DNA from 2 places in the Serratia symbiotica genome. Region 2 is predicted to be linked to the other one. Evidence: predicted binding sites of a transcription regulator. Region 2 holds the regulator's gene; the other holds the start of a gene.
The links. The regulator PhoB, encoded in region 2, activates phosphate uptake and scavenging genes when phosphate is short. The targets are predictions, from matches to a motif close to CTGTCATAAAACTGNCNNAT.
Positions count from the first base shown of each region.

Region 1 (7,423 bases), 900 kb from region 2:
TTGACGTCGCTCACAGATTTTTTCGCCGTCTTTAATGGAGGGATCCTTGATGACACCGTTTGACGGTAGGTTCGCGAGGGCTTCTTGCTCCAGGAAATCCACTGATGGGTGAACGACGGCACCACCCTATGCGGCCCCGATTTAGAAAATAGCACCTGGGGGAGAATTACTCTTTTTTCTCGCCTTGGCTGCCGGTGCGTAGCAGCTTTTCCAGTGCATCGCCACCAATATGGCGGAAATCCTGCCCCTTCACAAAATAGAAGATAAATTCGCAGATATTCTGGCAGCGGTCGCCGATACGCTCGATCGAACGGGCGCAGAACAGCGCAGTCAACACGCTCGGAATGGTGCGCGAATCTTCCATCATGTAAGTCATCAGTTGCCGCACGATGCTTTCATATTGCTGATCGACCTTTTTATCTTCACGATAAATACGGATCGCCTCATCCAGATCCATGCGCGCGAAGGCATCCAGCACATCATGCAGCATCTGCACAGTGTGCTGACCCAGCGATTCCAAGCTGACCAACAGCGGCTGATGCTGGTGCGAGAACGTCTCCAGCGCGGTGCGACAGATTTTATCCGCTACGTCACCAATGCGTTCCAGCTCAGAAATGGTCTTGATGATTACCATCACCAGACGCAGGTCACTGGCGGTGGGTTGGCGTTTAGCAATGATACGTACACAGGCTTCGTCGATCGCCACTTCCATCATATTAACCCTGGCATCGCCCGCGATCACGCGCTTGGCCAGTTCACCGTCCTGATTGTGCATGGCGGTAATGCCATCGGTGAGTTGCTGTTCCACCAGCCCGCCCATGATCAGCACCTGGGTGCGGATATGCTCAAGCTCTGCGTTGAACTGGCCGGAAATATGTTTATTTAAATTCAGGTTATCCATGATGTTTCCTATCAACCATAACGGCCAGTGATGTAATCTTCAGTCTGCTTTTTCTGCGGCGCAGTGAACAGGTTATCAGTAACACTGAATTCGATCAGTTCACCCAGATACATAAATGCGGTGGCATCAGAACAACGCGCGGCCTGCTGCATGTTGTGGGTCACGATCACCAAGGTATAGTCAGACTTCAGTTCACTGATCAGCTCTTCAATCTTGCCAGTGGAAATCGGGTCTAGCGCCGAACACGGCTCATCGAGCAATAAGACCTCTGGCCGGATGGCGATGCCACGGGCGATGCACAGGCGCTGCTGCTGGCCGCCAGACAAGCTGTAACCGCTCTGGTGTAGCTTACCCTTGGTTTCGTCCCATAGCGCTGCTTTGCTCAGCGCCCACTGCACGCGCTCGTCCATATCGGCGCGCGAAAGCTTTTCAAATAGGCGAACACCGAAGGCAATGTTGTCGTAAATCGACATCGGGAACGGCGTTGGTTTTTGGAACACCATGCCGACCTTGGCGCGCAGCAAGGCAACATCCTGGTTATCGGTCAGAATGTTTTGACCGTCCAGCAGAATACCACCTTCCACACGCTGCTCAGGATACAGTTGATACATCTTGTTGAAAGTACGCAGCAAAGTGGATTTACCGCAACCGGACGGGCCGATAAACGCCGTAACCTTATTCTTAGCGATATCCAGCGTAATATTTTTCAGCGCCTGGAATTTGCCATAGTAGAAGTTCAGATCGCGTACCTGAATTTTGCTGCTGGAAGCGTCAGTAACCATACTCATCAAGACTTCTCTCTTGTCAATCAGCGCCGCCAGAGCAGCGCTAAAAAAATATCATGAATGCTTTTTCTTGGCAAAAATCACCCGCGCCAGGATATTCAGTAACAATACGCATAAGGTGATCAACAGCACCGCAGCCCAGGCCAGTTGTTGCCATTCAGCGAACGGACTCATGGCGAATTTGAAAATAGTCACCGGCAGGTTGGCGATCGGCTGCATCAAGTCGGTACTCCAGAACTGATTCGACAACGAGGTAAACAGCAACGGGGCGGTTTCCCCGGCAATGCGCGCAATCGCCAGCAATACACCGGTGATGATGCCGGAGACCGAGGCTTTTAGCGTAATGGCAGAAATCATGCGCCATTTCGGCGTACCCAGTGCATAAGCAGCCTCACGCAATGTATCCGGTACCAGCTTCAGCATGTTCTCGGTGGTGCGGATGACGATCGGCACCTGTAACAGCGCCAACGCGATAATACCGGCCCAGCCTGAGAAGTGTTCCATTTTGACCACCATAACGGTATAAACGAACAACCCCACCACGATCGATGGCGCAGACAGCAGGATATCGTTGATAAAACGAATGATTTCCGCCAGCCAGGATTTTCGCCCATATTCCGCCAGATAGATGCCAGCCATGATGCCTAGCGGCGTGCCAAATATCGTCGCCCACAGGATCAACAGGCCACTGCCAGCGATGGCATTAGCCAAGCCACCGCCCGCAGTGTTCGGTGGCGGCGTCATTTCGGTGAACAACGCCAGCGACATGCCGTCGACACCCTTGGAGAAGGTGGAGAACAATATCCACACCAACCAGAACAGGCCAAACACCATGGTCGCCACCGACAGCAATAGCGCCAGACGGTTCTTTTGGCGGCGTAAAGCCTGCATTTTGCGGCGGCTTTCCGCCAGCGCCAAGTTGTTTTGCATATTCATTGTCGTCACCTTAGCGGCCCTCGTTCTTGGCCAGACGCATGATCATCAGCTTCGACAGCGCCAGGACAATAAAGGTAATCACAAACAGAATCAGGCCCAGTTCCATCAGCGCGGCGGTATGCATACCGGCAGAAGCTTCGGCGAATTCGTTAGCCAACGCCGAAGTAATACTGTTACCCGGCATATACAGCGAGGCACTATCGAGCTGGTAGGTGTTGCCGATGATGAAAGTCACCGCCATGGTCTCACCCAACGCACGCCCCAGGCCCAACATCACACCGCCAATCACGCCGTTTTTGGTAAACGGCAGCACGATGCGCCAAATCACTTCCCAGGTGGTGCAGCCAATGCCATAGGCCGACTCTTTCATCATCACCGGGGTCTGCTCGAATACATCGCGCATAACGGCAGCGATGTAGGGAATAATCATGATGGCCAGTATCACGCTAGCAGCCAAAATGCCGATGCCAAATGCTGGGCCGGAGAACAGCTCACCAACGAACGGGATGCCGGACAACACCTCGCCTAACGGCGTCTGGAAGTACTCGGCAAACAGCGGGGCGAACACCAACAAGCCCCACATGCCGTACACGATGCTTGGGATCGCCGCCAGCAGCTCAATGGCGATGCCCAATGGGCGTTTCAGCCAGTTGGGTGCCAGTTCGGTCAGGAACAGTGCGATGCCAAAACTCACTGGCACCGCAATAATCAGCGCAATCAGCGAGGTGACCAGAGTACCGTAGATCGGCACCAGCGCACCAAACCGCTCGGCGGGCGCGTCCCACTCTTTACTCCACAGGAAAGCGAAGCCGAATTTCTGCATGCTCGGCAATGAGGCAAAAATCAGCGAAACAATAATGCCGCTCAGCAACAATAGGGTGATCAGCGCCGCCAGTCGAACCAGCACGCTGAAGATGACGTCACCCTTTTTACTCGGTGCTTTAATGGTCGGCTTATACTCAGCCATAGATTACTCTCTTTGAACCCTGAAAAACGAAGTGAGACACGCACCGGCATTGTTAGGCTGTGTCCGCGCATTGACCGTGGCAACGTCGCAATCGCAAAAGCCTATAATCGAGGCGCGGAGGGTGTACAAACCCGACAACGCGGAGACCGGCCTTTAGGCCGCGATCCGAAGGATTGGATCTATTTGAACGCGCCCCTCGGTGACAAGCCGTTTATTTGGCCCACTATCTCGCGGCCCACCCCTTGCTGCGCGTTCAAATGACCGCCAGCGACACTCACGGGCCATTGCCGGACACTGCTTAGTACAGGGGTTTACCGGAACTGTCTTTTATGTTGTCTTTCCACGCGGCGCGTACTTGCTCAACCACGCCTTTTGGCAAAGTGGCATAATCCAGATCGTTAGCTTGTTTTTCACCGATTTTATACGCCCAGTCGAAGAACTTGAGTACTTCGGCACCCTGAGCAAAGTTCTTCTGCTGTTTATGCATCAGGATAAAGGTAGTAGAGGTGATTGGCCACGCATCGTCGCCTTTCTGGTTAGTCAGATCCTGAGCAAAAGTCTTGCTCCAATCCACGCCTTTAGCGGCGGCGCTGAAGCTCTCCTGGGTGGGACTCACCGGCTTGCCATCAGCAGAGATCAGCTTGGTGTATGCCAGGTTGTTTTGCTTGGCGTAGGCATATTCCACGTAGCCAATGGAGCCAGGCAGACGCTGTACGAAGGCAGCAATGCCATCGTTGCCTTTGCCACCCAAGCCGGTTGGCCAGTTAACGGTAGCGCCATCGCCGATTTTCTCTTTCCACTGTGCGTTAGCTTTGGCCAGGTAGCGGGTGAAGACGAAAGAAGTGCCAGAACCGTCAGCGCGGCGCACCACGGCGATATGTTGATCAGGCAGCTTCACACCTGGGTTCAGCTTAGTGATCACCGGGTCATTCCATTTTTTGACGTTGCCCAGGTAGATATCGCCCAAGGTTTTACCGTCCAAAGTTAGCTCGCCGGGTTTAATGCCTGGGATATTGACCGCCAGCACCACACCGCCGATCACTGTTGGGAATTGGAACAGTCCGTCAGCCGCTAGCTGGTCGTCAGACAATGGGCCATCGGAAGCGCCGAAGTCGATGGTGTGAGCAACGATTTGCTTTATACCGCCAGAGGAACCGATCCCCTGATAGTTCACTTTGTTGCCTGTTTCTTTCTGATAGGAATCGGCCCATTTGGCGTAAACCGGAGCGGGAAATGTCGCACCTGCACCAGTCAGGCTGGCAGCAGCGAACGTGGACACAGCGGTTAAGGAGCAAATCACTGCCACAATACTGGCGACAGTAGTACGCATTAGTTTCATAAATTTTCCTAATAGGATAATTAAAATCGACATCGCATCGTTCTAATCAGCATAGTGATTGCAGTGGGAGAAACCTAGGACAGTTTAGTGACAATAAAATGTACTAAATATGACAATTATGTGACGGCGAGGCAGTGGTACACTTAACACTTTGATTAGAAATCTATTTCACATGCAAAATAAATACCGTGGCACCCTGAGTTATATCCTAAATAATTCGGTCATGTATTCAATATGTTGATCATGTTGTAAAATTGCTCCTATACAGAGAGCATCTGATGGTCAAAGTTGACGTAAAACGCCCGTTTTGTGGACAGATTGAGTCGGTTAAAAAGCATGGACTGGGCAAGGCTAAATACCAGCGCTATCGCTGTCAGATATGCCACAGTAGATTATAAAGCCAGCGCGGGCGAATATTAGGCCAGTTACAACTATTCCCGGCATTGCTGCAGTGTCGGCGCAATATCGGGCAATAATTGCCCAGGTTCCCACGGTTGGGTGGATGGCATTTACACTGCCGATGATCATCCCAATAACCACATACTTTGCTCAGTGAATGGTACATCCGCTAATCAGCCCCTCACCAGGCGGGCGATGATTACTTTTTACAAGACGCCATCCACTACCGGTTCTGACCAAGATACCCAAAGCCCTCTGGGCATGAGTTCATGCTTCCATCCACACAGCAAGGTTAAAAAAGGCAGACAACCGATATAAAACACATAGATAAATTGGTTGAACTCATCTGAAAATTCTATTGGTAAAAATTCATGTGGCGCGGCACCCCGGGGGAGATTATCCTGCTAGCCATGATGCTTATCTTTGCCACCCAGTGAAAACCTTATGTTTCTTAGCGTTCTTTATATTATCGGTATTACTGCTGAAGCCATGACCGGCGCGCTGGCGGCTGGCCGCCGCCAAATGGACATGTTTGGCGTGATTATCATCGCTTCAGTCACAGCGATCGGCGGTGGATCGGTGCGCGATATGCTACTCGGACATTTCCCGCTTGGCTGGGTCAAACATCCAGAATATGTGGTGATTGTCGCCATTGCGGCGATAATCACCACTTGGGTGGCACCACTGATGCGCCACTTACGCCGCCTGTTCCTGGTGTTGGATGCCATCGGCCTGGTCGTGTTTTCCATCATCGGCGCGCAAGTCTCGCTGGATATGGGGCACAGCGCGATTATCGCCGCAATTGCCGCCGTGATCACCGGCGTTTTCGGCGGCGTGTTGCGCGATATGTTCTGTAACCGCATCCCGCTGGTGTTCCAAAAGGAAATTTACGCTGGTATCTCCTTCGCTGCTGCCTGGCTGTATATCGGCCTGCAACATCTCAGCCTGCCGCATAACCTGGTGGTGGGGATCACCTTGGTCGCCGGGCTAAGCGCACGCCTGATCGCCCTGCGTTTCCGCCTTGGCCTGCCGATCTTCAACTACCCACATCCAGATCACTGATCCTGTGGCGCGGCACGCAAAAAGTGCCGCTTGGTGGTGAAAAACCGCAAGAATTTGCTAATTCGCCACGTAAATCCGCCATTCTGATGTTTTTTCACCCTCCAGCCACGGGCAAAATGCGTACTAGCGCTGTATCCGCCACGTTAGCTGTGTATACTGCGTAGAGAAAATACGCATCGCTATTACTGGCATACCAACCGCTATCAACGAACATCATCATGGCTCAAGGCACGCTTTATATTGTCTCTGCACCCAGTGGCGCAGGTAAATCAAGTCTGATTCAGGCTTTGTTAAAGACGCAACCGCTGTACGACACACAAGTTTCGGTTTCGCACACCACCCGCGCCAGCCGCCCAGGTGAACATCATGGCGAGCATTATTTCTTCGTCTCAAAAGATGAATTCCGTCAGATGATTGAGCAGGATGCGTTTCTTGAGTACGCCGAAGTGTTCGGCAACTATTATGGTACCTCGCGCGCCACCATTAAGCAGGTGTTATCGACTGGCGTAGACGTCTTTCTAGATATCGATTGGCAGGGTGCGCAACAAATCCGCGCCCAAATGCCACAGGCACGCAGCATCTTTATTCTGCCGCCATCAAAGGAAGAACTGGACCGCCGCCTGCGCGGCCGGGGGCAGGATGCCGAAGAGGTGATCGCCAAACGTATGGCTCAGGCTGTGGCCGAAATGATGCACTACGCGGAGTACGATTATTTAATCGTGAACGATGATTTTGATCTGGCGCTGTCCGATCTGAAAACCATTATTCGCGCCGAACGTCTGCGTTCAAGCCGTCAATTACTGCGGCATGACGCTTTAATCAGCAAACTATTGGCAGACTGAAAGCAGTTTCAGTATTATGCCCCGTCTTTTCGTCACCTGTGGAGTAGCACAAATATGGCACGTGTAACTGTTCAAGACGCTGTAGAAAAAATTGGTAACCGTTTTGACCTGGTGTTGGTCGCTGCTCGTCGGGCGCGTCAAATCCAGACCGGCGGCAAAGATGCATTGGTTCCAGAAGAGAACGATAAGTAC
Region 1 covers NZ_CP050855.1:3,142,833-3,150,255, forward strand. Annotated here, with positions in the region: gene phoU (phosphate signaling complex protein PhoU) at 167-901, opposite strand; gene pstB (phosphate ABC transporter ATP-binding protein PstB) at 913-1,683, opposite strand; gene pstA (phosphate ABC transporter permease PstA) at 1,741-2,631, opposite strand; gene pstC (phosphate ABC transporter permease PstC) at 2,633-3,589, opposite strand; gene pstS (phosphate ABC transporter substrate-binding protein PstS) at 3,888-4,928, opposite strand; gene SYMBAF_RS15590 (trimeric intracellular cation channel family protein) at 5,772-6,389, shown strand; gene gmk (guanylate kinase) at 6,608-7,231, shown strand; gene rpoZ (DNA-directed RNA polymerase subunit omega) at 7,286-7,423, shown strand, end outside.
Region 1: the regulator PhoB is predicted to act here: its motif matches at 5,036-5,055, upstream of pstS (phosphate ABC transporter substrate-binding protein PstS).

Region 2 (7,423 bases):
GGTGTGGTGGGTCATGAGTTGGTTATGGCTTGGCGACACCACGAGGCGCGGCGTTTGATGATACAACGCCAGGCAGATGGCATCGAGCAGGGTGGTTTTACCTGCGCCGGTCGGCCCGGTGATAGCGAATAGCCCGTTGCTGGCGAAAGGCTCGGTGGTGAAATCAATCTTCCATTCGCCCTGTAATGAGTTGAGGTTTTTTAATCGTAGGCTAAGGATTTTCATGGGTTCGGCTCCTGGGGAAGGTGTTGTACCTCGGCGACCACCTGCTGGAACATTTGGCGCATCTGTTGCCGGCGCTCTTCGACCATCTCTGGGTGCTGCGTCAACAGCCGTTCGAAGACCTCGTTGACGCTCAGTTCGTTGAGCGTTTCTTTATCCTGCTGCTTGATCGTCTGTCGTCGCTGTTCTTTACTGCGCCGTAGCAATAGCACTTCCACTGGCAGCGTCTCTGCCATTTGCTGAATGCGGCGCTGGATGTCACTGAGGTAGTGCTGTGTGGTCACTTCGATATCCAGCCACACCGGTAAGTCACCCTGGTAATTGGCGAACTGCTGCAACTGTTGTTCTATCTGTCGCAAATCGCCCTTGATCAGTTGCATCGGCTGGAAGCAGGGGATTGCCAGCGGCGTAACCTGTTGCAGGCTACCCTCGGCGGTGAAGTCAACCATAAACACACTTTTGGCTTTGCTCAACTCATCGAAGCTGAGTGGGATCGGCGAGCCGCTATAGCGGATATGTGCCGATTTGGCCACGTTCTGCGCGCGGTGGATATGGCCCAGTGCGATGTAGTCGGCGGGGGGAAACGCCTGCGCTGGAAAGGCGTCCAGCGTACCGATATAGATATCGCGCACCGAGTCGGAGGTGGTGACACCGACGGTAGTTAGGTGGCCGGTGGCGACGATCGGTAACGGCAGGTTTAACTGGTCACGACGGGCGCAAGCTGCTCGATACAGCATCTGGTAGTGTTCGGCGATGGCCGCTTGTAGCGCCTGCTGTTTCTGTGTGCCGGATTCGTCCGCCCGACTGGTGAGTAGATCGCGTGGCCGCAGAAATGGAATGGCGCATAGCACCGCACCCGGCTGGCCATCGCGTTGCTTGAGCACCACAATTTGTCGTTCAATCTCGGTCTGCGCGTTGGCGATCACGGTAGTATTCAGGCAGGAAAGCAGTTCACGCGATTCATTGAGCATCGCCACGGAATCGTGGTTGCCGCCCAGCACCACCAACTGGCAGCCAGTGTGCTGCAGTTCCACCACAAAGCGGTTGTACAACTCGCGAGCGTAGCTGGGGGGAGAACCGGTGTCGAACAGATCCCCGGCGACGATCAGCGCATCCACCTGTTGCTGCTCGATTTGTACGATCAGCCAGCGCAGAAAAGCCTGATGCTCAGCAGCGCGGCTTTTGGTGTAAAAGTACTGACCAAGATGCCAGTCAGAAGTGTGGATCAGGCGCATGGTACTCCCAGGGCGATAAGGTGATGGCGGTGATTATAAAGGGCGCTGAGAGGGTTGTCGTGATGCATTTAGTTTCTTGGAACCTATCCCATTAGGTTATTTTATTTGCCATTTTGACCTTGGGCAGTGCTCATCCTCCTCACGGACTCCCTGTACACTGTGGTGGTTGCGCGCTGTCGGTGTCCAACAATGTACGCCTACTGGGATAGGCTCTTAGTTACTGGCTTATTTTCCTCAGTTCGGTAAATCATCTAACAGCAAATATGGCATTAATCGACACAGGTGAAAGAAGCTGGGTGGAAATAAATACATCCATACCGGATAGCCGACAATACTTCGCTGCATACAGAGGGAAAATAGCACCCACGATATGCTGAAGAGGATCAATGAATGTGGAGTTGCCCCTGCTAAAACGGACACAGTTAATTAACCGCTAATACGGCTTCACGGTATTCGCGTGGGGATCTCATTTTCAGCCCCTTATGCGGATGCCAGTTGTTATAATCTGCCATCCACTCAGCCAGCTTTTCCAGCATTGATGCCGCATCCGGCAGATCATTTATGTAGACATAATCCCGCTTGAATGTCTTCACGAACGATTCTGCCATGCCGCTACTTTCCGGGCTGCGCACCGGTGTTGTGCATACGATGAACCCCAGTGACCTGGCGAACGTACGCGTAGCATCAGCTATGTAGTAGCTGCCGTTATCCGTCAGCCATTGTATCGGATGGGGAACCTTCAGCGTGTTTCCGAACCGTTTTTCCAGATTTTCTGTCAGCAGATCCTGCACTATTTCGCTGCTGATACCCCCGGTGGTGGCACTCCAACTGATGGCTTCGCGATCGCAGCAGTCCAGACTGAACACCACCCGTACCACTTCACGGTTCCACCAGCGGATTTCAAAGCCGTCAGACCACCACCGGGTATCCGGTTTCAGCGTGATCACGTTGCCTGTATGGTTTCGGTGTTTTTTCTCATACCCCGACTTTGCCAGTCGCAGCTTATTGAGTTTCATGATCCGGTATAGCCGTTTGGGATTTACCCGGCGACGTGCCTCCTTCAACTCCCGGTTCAGATGTGCAGTCACCCTCCGATAGCCGTTGGTTGCACGTCGGCTGCATATCTGACGGATGAATGACAGCAACGCCTCCTCGGCTTCTTTACTGTAACGCACAGTGCGTGGCTGTCGCAGCCCACTCAGGCGTTCATAAAGGTTAGACCGTGACACCTTCAGTACCTGCGTTATTCGGATGAGCGGATATCGTCCGGGGGCAGCAATGGCATACGCGATATCAACTTTTTTGACTGCGCTATCTCCAGCGCATCGCGAAGGATTTCGGCTTCCATGGTTTTGCGGCCCAGCATCTGCTCACGCTGTTTTACCTTTTTCTCCAGGGCCTTAATTTCAGAGACACTGACAACTTCATCGCCAGCGGCGATCGCAGATTGACCACCATCATTCATAAGTCGTTTCCCTTTAAAAAGCAGACTGGGGGTAATGTCATATTGCCGGGCAACCAGAGAAACGGAATAGTCGGGCTGCATGGACAGCGCAACAAAACGGCTCTTCTCTTCTGCTCGCCAGTGGGCACTTCGATTCCTTGCACAAGACACTCCTTAAACATCGGCCTATGCCTAAGTCTTATTGATGAAGTGTCCGGTTTAAACGGGGCTACTACAGAATGCAACCTGAGTATGCCAAAAGCAGGCAGCGCCAACAAAATTATCGCCTAACGTTGCCAATTTGCGAAGTGTCGAACGATAAACCTGGCATATCTCTTAAAATATGTTTTACTCATTAAGTCATCACTAACGAAAGAATAAATGCAGGGTTATTAAATGCAGGAGTAAATGTAGGAGTAAATACCATTCTCCAAAAAATCATTAAAACACTCCCCTCTATCCCATGGCCATCTACCACATCAGATGAATGCAAATAGCATAATAGTGGTCATGGCTCATTGAATTCGCAGATAAGTGCCACATCAGCATGAATGAGCGGTGACGAGGTTACCCTGCGTGGCATGATATTCAACCCATTATAGACATCACACCTTATTCACCACCATGCCCTGTGCTTAATAAAGCCTAAAAAAATCATCTGAAAAATATTGATTGGGGGCTTTAGTTGATATTTATTTCCCATTAATCTTGGAGTTAAATTTTATGGTATCGTCAACATCTTCTGATCCATCTCTTTCGTTACAGACTGCTTCTTCAAAAACAGAAAGCGAAAGTGGCCCACCTCTGCCGCTGGCAGACAATATCGCATCATGTATGAATACCGCTGAACCCCTAGGGTTTTATGACTGTCAGGGTACTGAGAATGAGATAAATGTAAGGTGGTCATCACATTTATCAAATGATGGCATGCTGGACTTTATTTGGTGCCCGCACGTTAACTTAAGTAGATTTTCTTGCTCTTCGTCTGATTCTGAATATTTCCCCGAAAGTGGGAGTTCTGCGGTCTTCATGCATTCAAACGGACGTGATTTAATCATTAAAAACAAAAAAATATCGCCAGAATCATTTTCTGATTATATCACTAGGCTAGATGGTTATAATGATTCTGATAATAGCTCCCCGCTGATTCTGGCAGCTTGTAAAGCAGGGAGTGACGATGCAGATGGCTCTATTGCACAGAAATTAGCTAACGCAATAGGTAGAACGATAGTAGCGTCGCCTGGCATGATCCGTGCCGAAGCTAACGATGAAAAAACCCACATAATAAAAATATGTAGCGATCAGCCTTTTTTGGCTTTTACGCCTTCAAATATTGTCTGAGGGGTAAATTATTTTCCCTTGATGTCAATGTAGGCTCCCCATTAACGGGTCGTGTTGGGATTGGCGAAAATACGCATTTTTGTGCTGTCGTTGATAAAGTTTTTCTTCAATTTTCCGGTTCACCGCGCTCCGGTCACGAGCTCTGGCTTGCCATAGGGCATATCACTCAGAACCTATTCCATTAGGTTCTAAGCATTCTTAATTATAACGACGAACCATCAAGGCTTTATTTGTCCTGAATAGAACCCCAGCCCAATGATCAATGTGTTTCGCAGAGGGAGTATCATTCACTCTCTTGGCATCTCAATTCAGATGAGGTGCGTGTTCAAACCATGGCGGTCACTCAGGGGAGAGGTGAACGGGTGCGCGGTAGAGCGATACAGAGTGTATGTTGTAGGTTTGGGGCTGTGCTCCTCCTCTAGGGTTCGCTTGGTACGCTGGCACCATTTGCGTTCCCATGCGGGATCGCCGGTGTCTTGGTATTCATCAGCAGGCCGCCGAGAAACCTCGGTTTTCTGAAGCGCTGGGGAGCAGTCAAAAAAATGTCACAAAATTGACGCATAATGGCGCAGCATAGCCTAATAATAGAGATCGTTAACACATTGGCAGGATTGATCATGGCAAGACGCATACTGGTGGTGGAAGACGAAGCGCCGATCCGTGAAATGGTGTGCTTGGTGCTGGAACAGAATGGTTACCAACCGATGGAAGCTGAAGACTATGGCAGTGCGGTGATGCGCCTGTCTGAGCCATTCCCTGATGTGGTGTTGCTCGATTGGATGCTACCCGGCGGTTCTGGTATTCAGTTTATCAAACATATGAAACGTGAAGCGCTAACCCGCGATATTCCTGTGATGATGTTAACTGCGCGCGGTGAAGAAGAAGATCGGGTACGCGGGCTGGAAGTGGGGGCAGATGATTATATCACCAAGCCGTTTTCGCCCAAGGAATTGGTGGCGCGCATCAAGGCGGTAATGCGCCGCATTTCCCCCATGGCAGTAGAAGAGGTGATTGAAATGCAGGGGTTGAGTCTCGACCCCGCCTCACACCGCGTGATAGCTAACGATCAGGCGTTGAATATGGGGCCAACGGAGTTCAAGCTGCTGCATTTTTTTATGACCCACCTGGAGCGTGTCTATAGCCGCGAACAATTGCTGAATCAGGTATGGGGCACTAACGTTTATGTGGAAGACCGCACTGTTGACGTGCATATCCGTCGGCTTCGTAAGGCGCTAGAGACCAGCGGTCATGATAAAATGGTGCAAACTATTCGGGGTGCCGGCTATCGGTTCTCAACGCGTTATTGATGGCACTGCGCTGGAGAATATGTCGTGTTAGACCGCCTGTCCTGGAAGAGGCTCGCTCTTGAGCTGGTTCTTTTCTGTCTGCCAGCATTGCTGCTGGGGGTGATTATCGGTTATCTGTCTTGGTTGCTGCTGGTGTCTGTACTGGCTGCGCTGGCATGGAATTTTTACAACCAACATAAACTTTCTCACTGGCTGTGGGTTGACCGCAGCATGACGCCACCAGCCGGGCGCTGGAATTGGCAACCGCTGTTCTATGGGCTGTACCAAATGCAGCAGCGTAATCGCCGCCGCCGCCGTGAACTGGCTTTACTGATCAAACGCTTTCGTAGCGGGGCTGAGTCGCTGCCCGATGCGGTGGTGATAACCACCGTCGAAGGTAACATCTTCTGGTGCAACGGGTTGGCGCAGCATCTGCTCGGCTTTCGCTGGCCGGAAGACAATGGTCAACACATCCTCAATCTGTTGCGTTATCCGCAGTTCAGCCACTATTTGCAGCAGCAGGCATTTTCACATCCGCTGACGTTGCAACTGAATAACGAACACCATGTTGAGTTCCGTGTGATGCCCTATGCCGAAGGCCAGTTGCTGATAGTAGCGCGTGATGTGAGCCAAATGCGCCAGTTGGAGAATGTACGACGCAACTTCTTCGCCAATGTCAGCCATGAGTTGCGCACGCCACTGACGGTATTGCAGGGGTATCTGGAAATGATGAGCAACGAATCGCTAGATGCTGCACTGTGCGCTAAGGCGCTGGATACCATGCAGGAGCAGGCTCGGCGTATGGACGGGCTGGTCACGCAATTACTAACGTTGTCGCGCATTGAGGCAACCCCCAATGTGAAAATGAATGAATGGGTGGATATTCCGCTGATGCTACGGGTGCTACAGCGCGAGGCGCAGTCGCTGAGCGGCGGCAAGCACGCAATGATCTTCCGGGTGAATGAGCAGCTCAAGGTATTCGGCAATCAAGAGCAGTTGCGCAGTGCGGTATCGAACCTGGTGTACAACGCCATCACCCATACCCCGGCGGGGACGAATATTGCCGTGAGCTGGCAGCAGACGCCGCACGGCGCGCAGTTCCAGATCGATGATAACGGGCCGGGCATCGCCGCTGAGCATCTCCCGCGCCTGACCGAACGGTTTTACCGTGTTGACCCGGCACGTTCGCGCCAGACCGGCGGCAGCGGACTGGGGCTGGCGATCGTCAAGCATGCGCTCAGCCATCACCATGCACGGTTGGAGATTTATAGCGAGCTGGGGATGGGGACACGGTTTATTTTTACCTTGCCTAACCGGTTGGCTGTTCCCGCTGATTTATCAGAAAAGGCGGCGAAAAATTAACGCGTAAGAGACCGGCATGAGTCGAATTTTCCGTGGGCTGGTCTCTGCATTGCTTGCGTTATCCCGGAGCAGCGTGCTGTAGGCTTCTAGTTTTACGAGGGGCTAAGCAAGAAAGAGCACAAATCATGTAGTGTATATTTATTGATATCTAACATGATCGACTGGTTGGTGAATGCCATTTAGATGATAACTCTGCTTTTTACCCTGCGCCTTGCCTTTGAGCGCTATAAAAGTTTACCTTATTGCCTGTTGCTGGATTAGATCTCCGCTTTATACCCAAAATAATTTGAGTTGCAGGAAGACGGCGCAAAGCAGCAAGCGCATGCAACTTGAAGTATTACGAGGATATAAAATCCTGAAACCTTACCCATAACCCTTAGTGGTGACTGTCGAAATAAGGGTAAAACGTCCGGCGTCACGCGTTTTTTGCTCTTATTTTATCCTGATGATGAAACGGCAATCTGGCAACTGGGTGAGCATATTGTCACTGGACTATCGGACATTTTTTTCATTTTAATAGGCAGCACGGCATC
Region 2 covers NZ_CP050855.1:691,788-699,210, forward strand. Annotated here, with positions in the region: gene sbcC (exonuclease subunit SbcC) at 1-225, opposite strand, end outside; gene sbcD (exonuclease subunit SbcD) at 222-1,457, opposite strand; one part of gene SYMBAF_RS03515 (IS3 family transposase) at 1,880-2,760, opposite strand; one part of gene SYMBAF_RS03515 (IS3 family transposase) at 2,760-3,072, opposite strand; gene SYMBAF_RS03520 (hypothetical protein) at 3,574-4,242, shown strand; gene phoB (phosphate response regulator transcription factor PhoB) at 4,860-5,549, shown strand; gene phoR (phosphate regulon sensor histidine kinase PhoR) at 5,574-6,890, shown strand.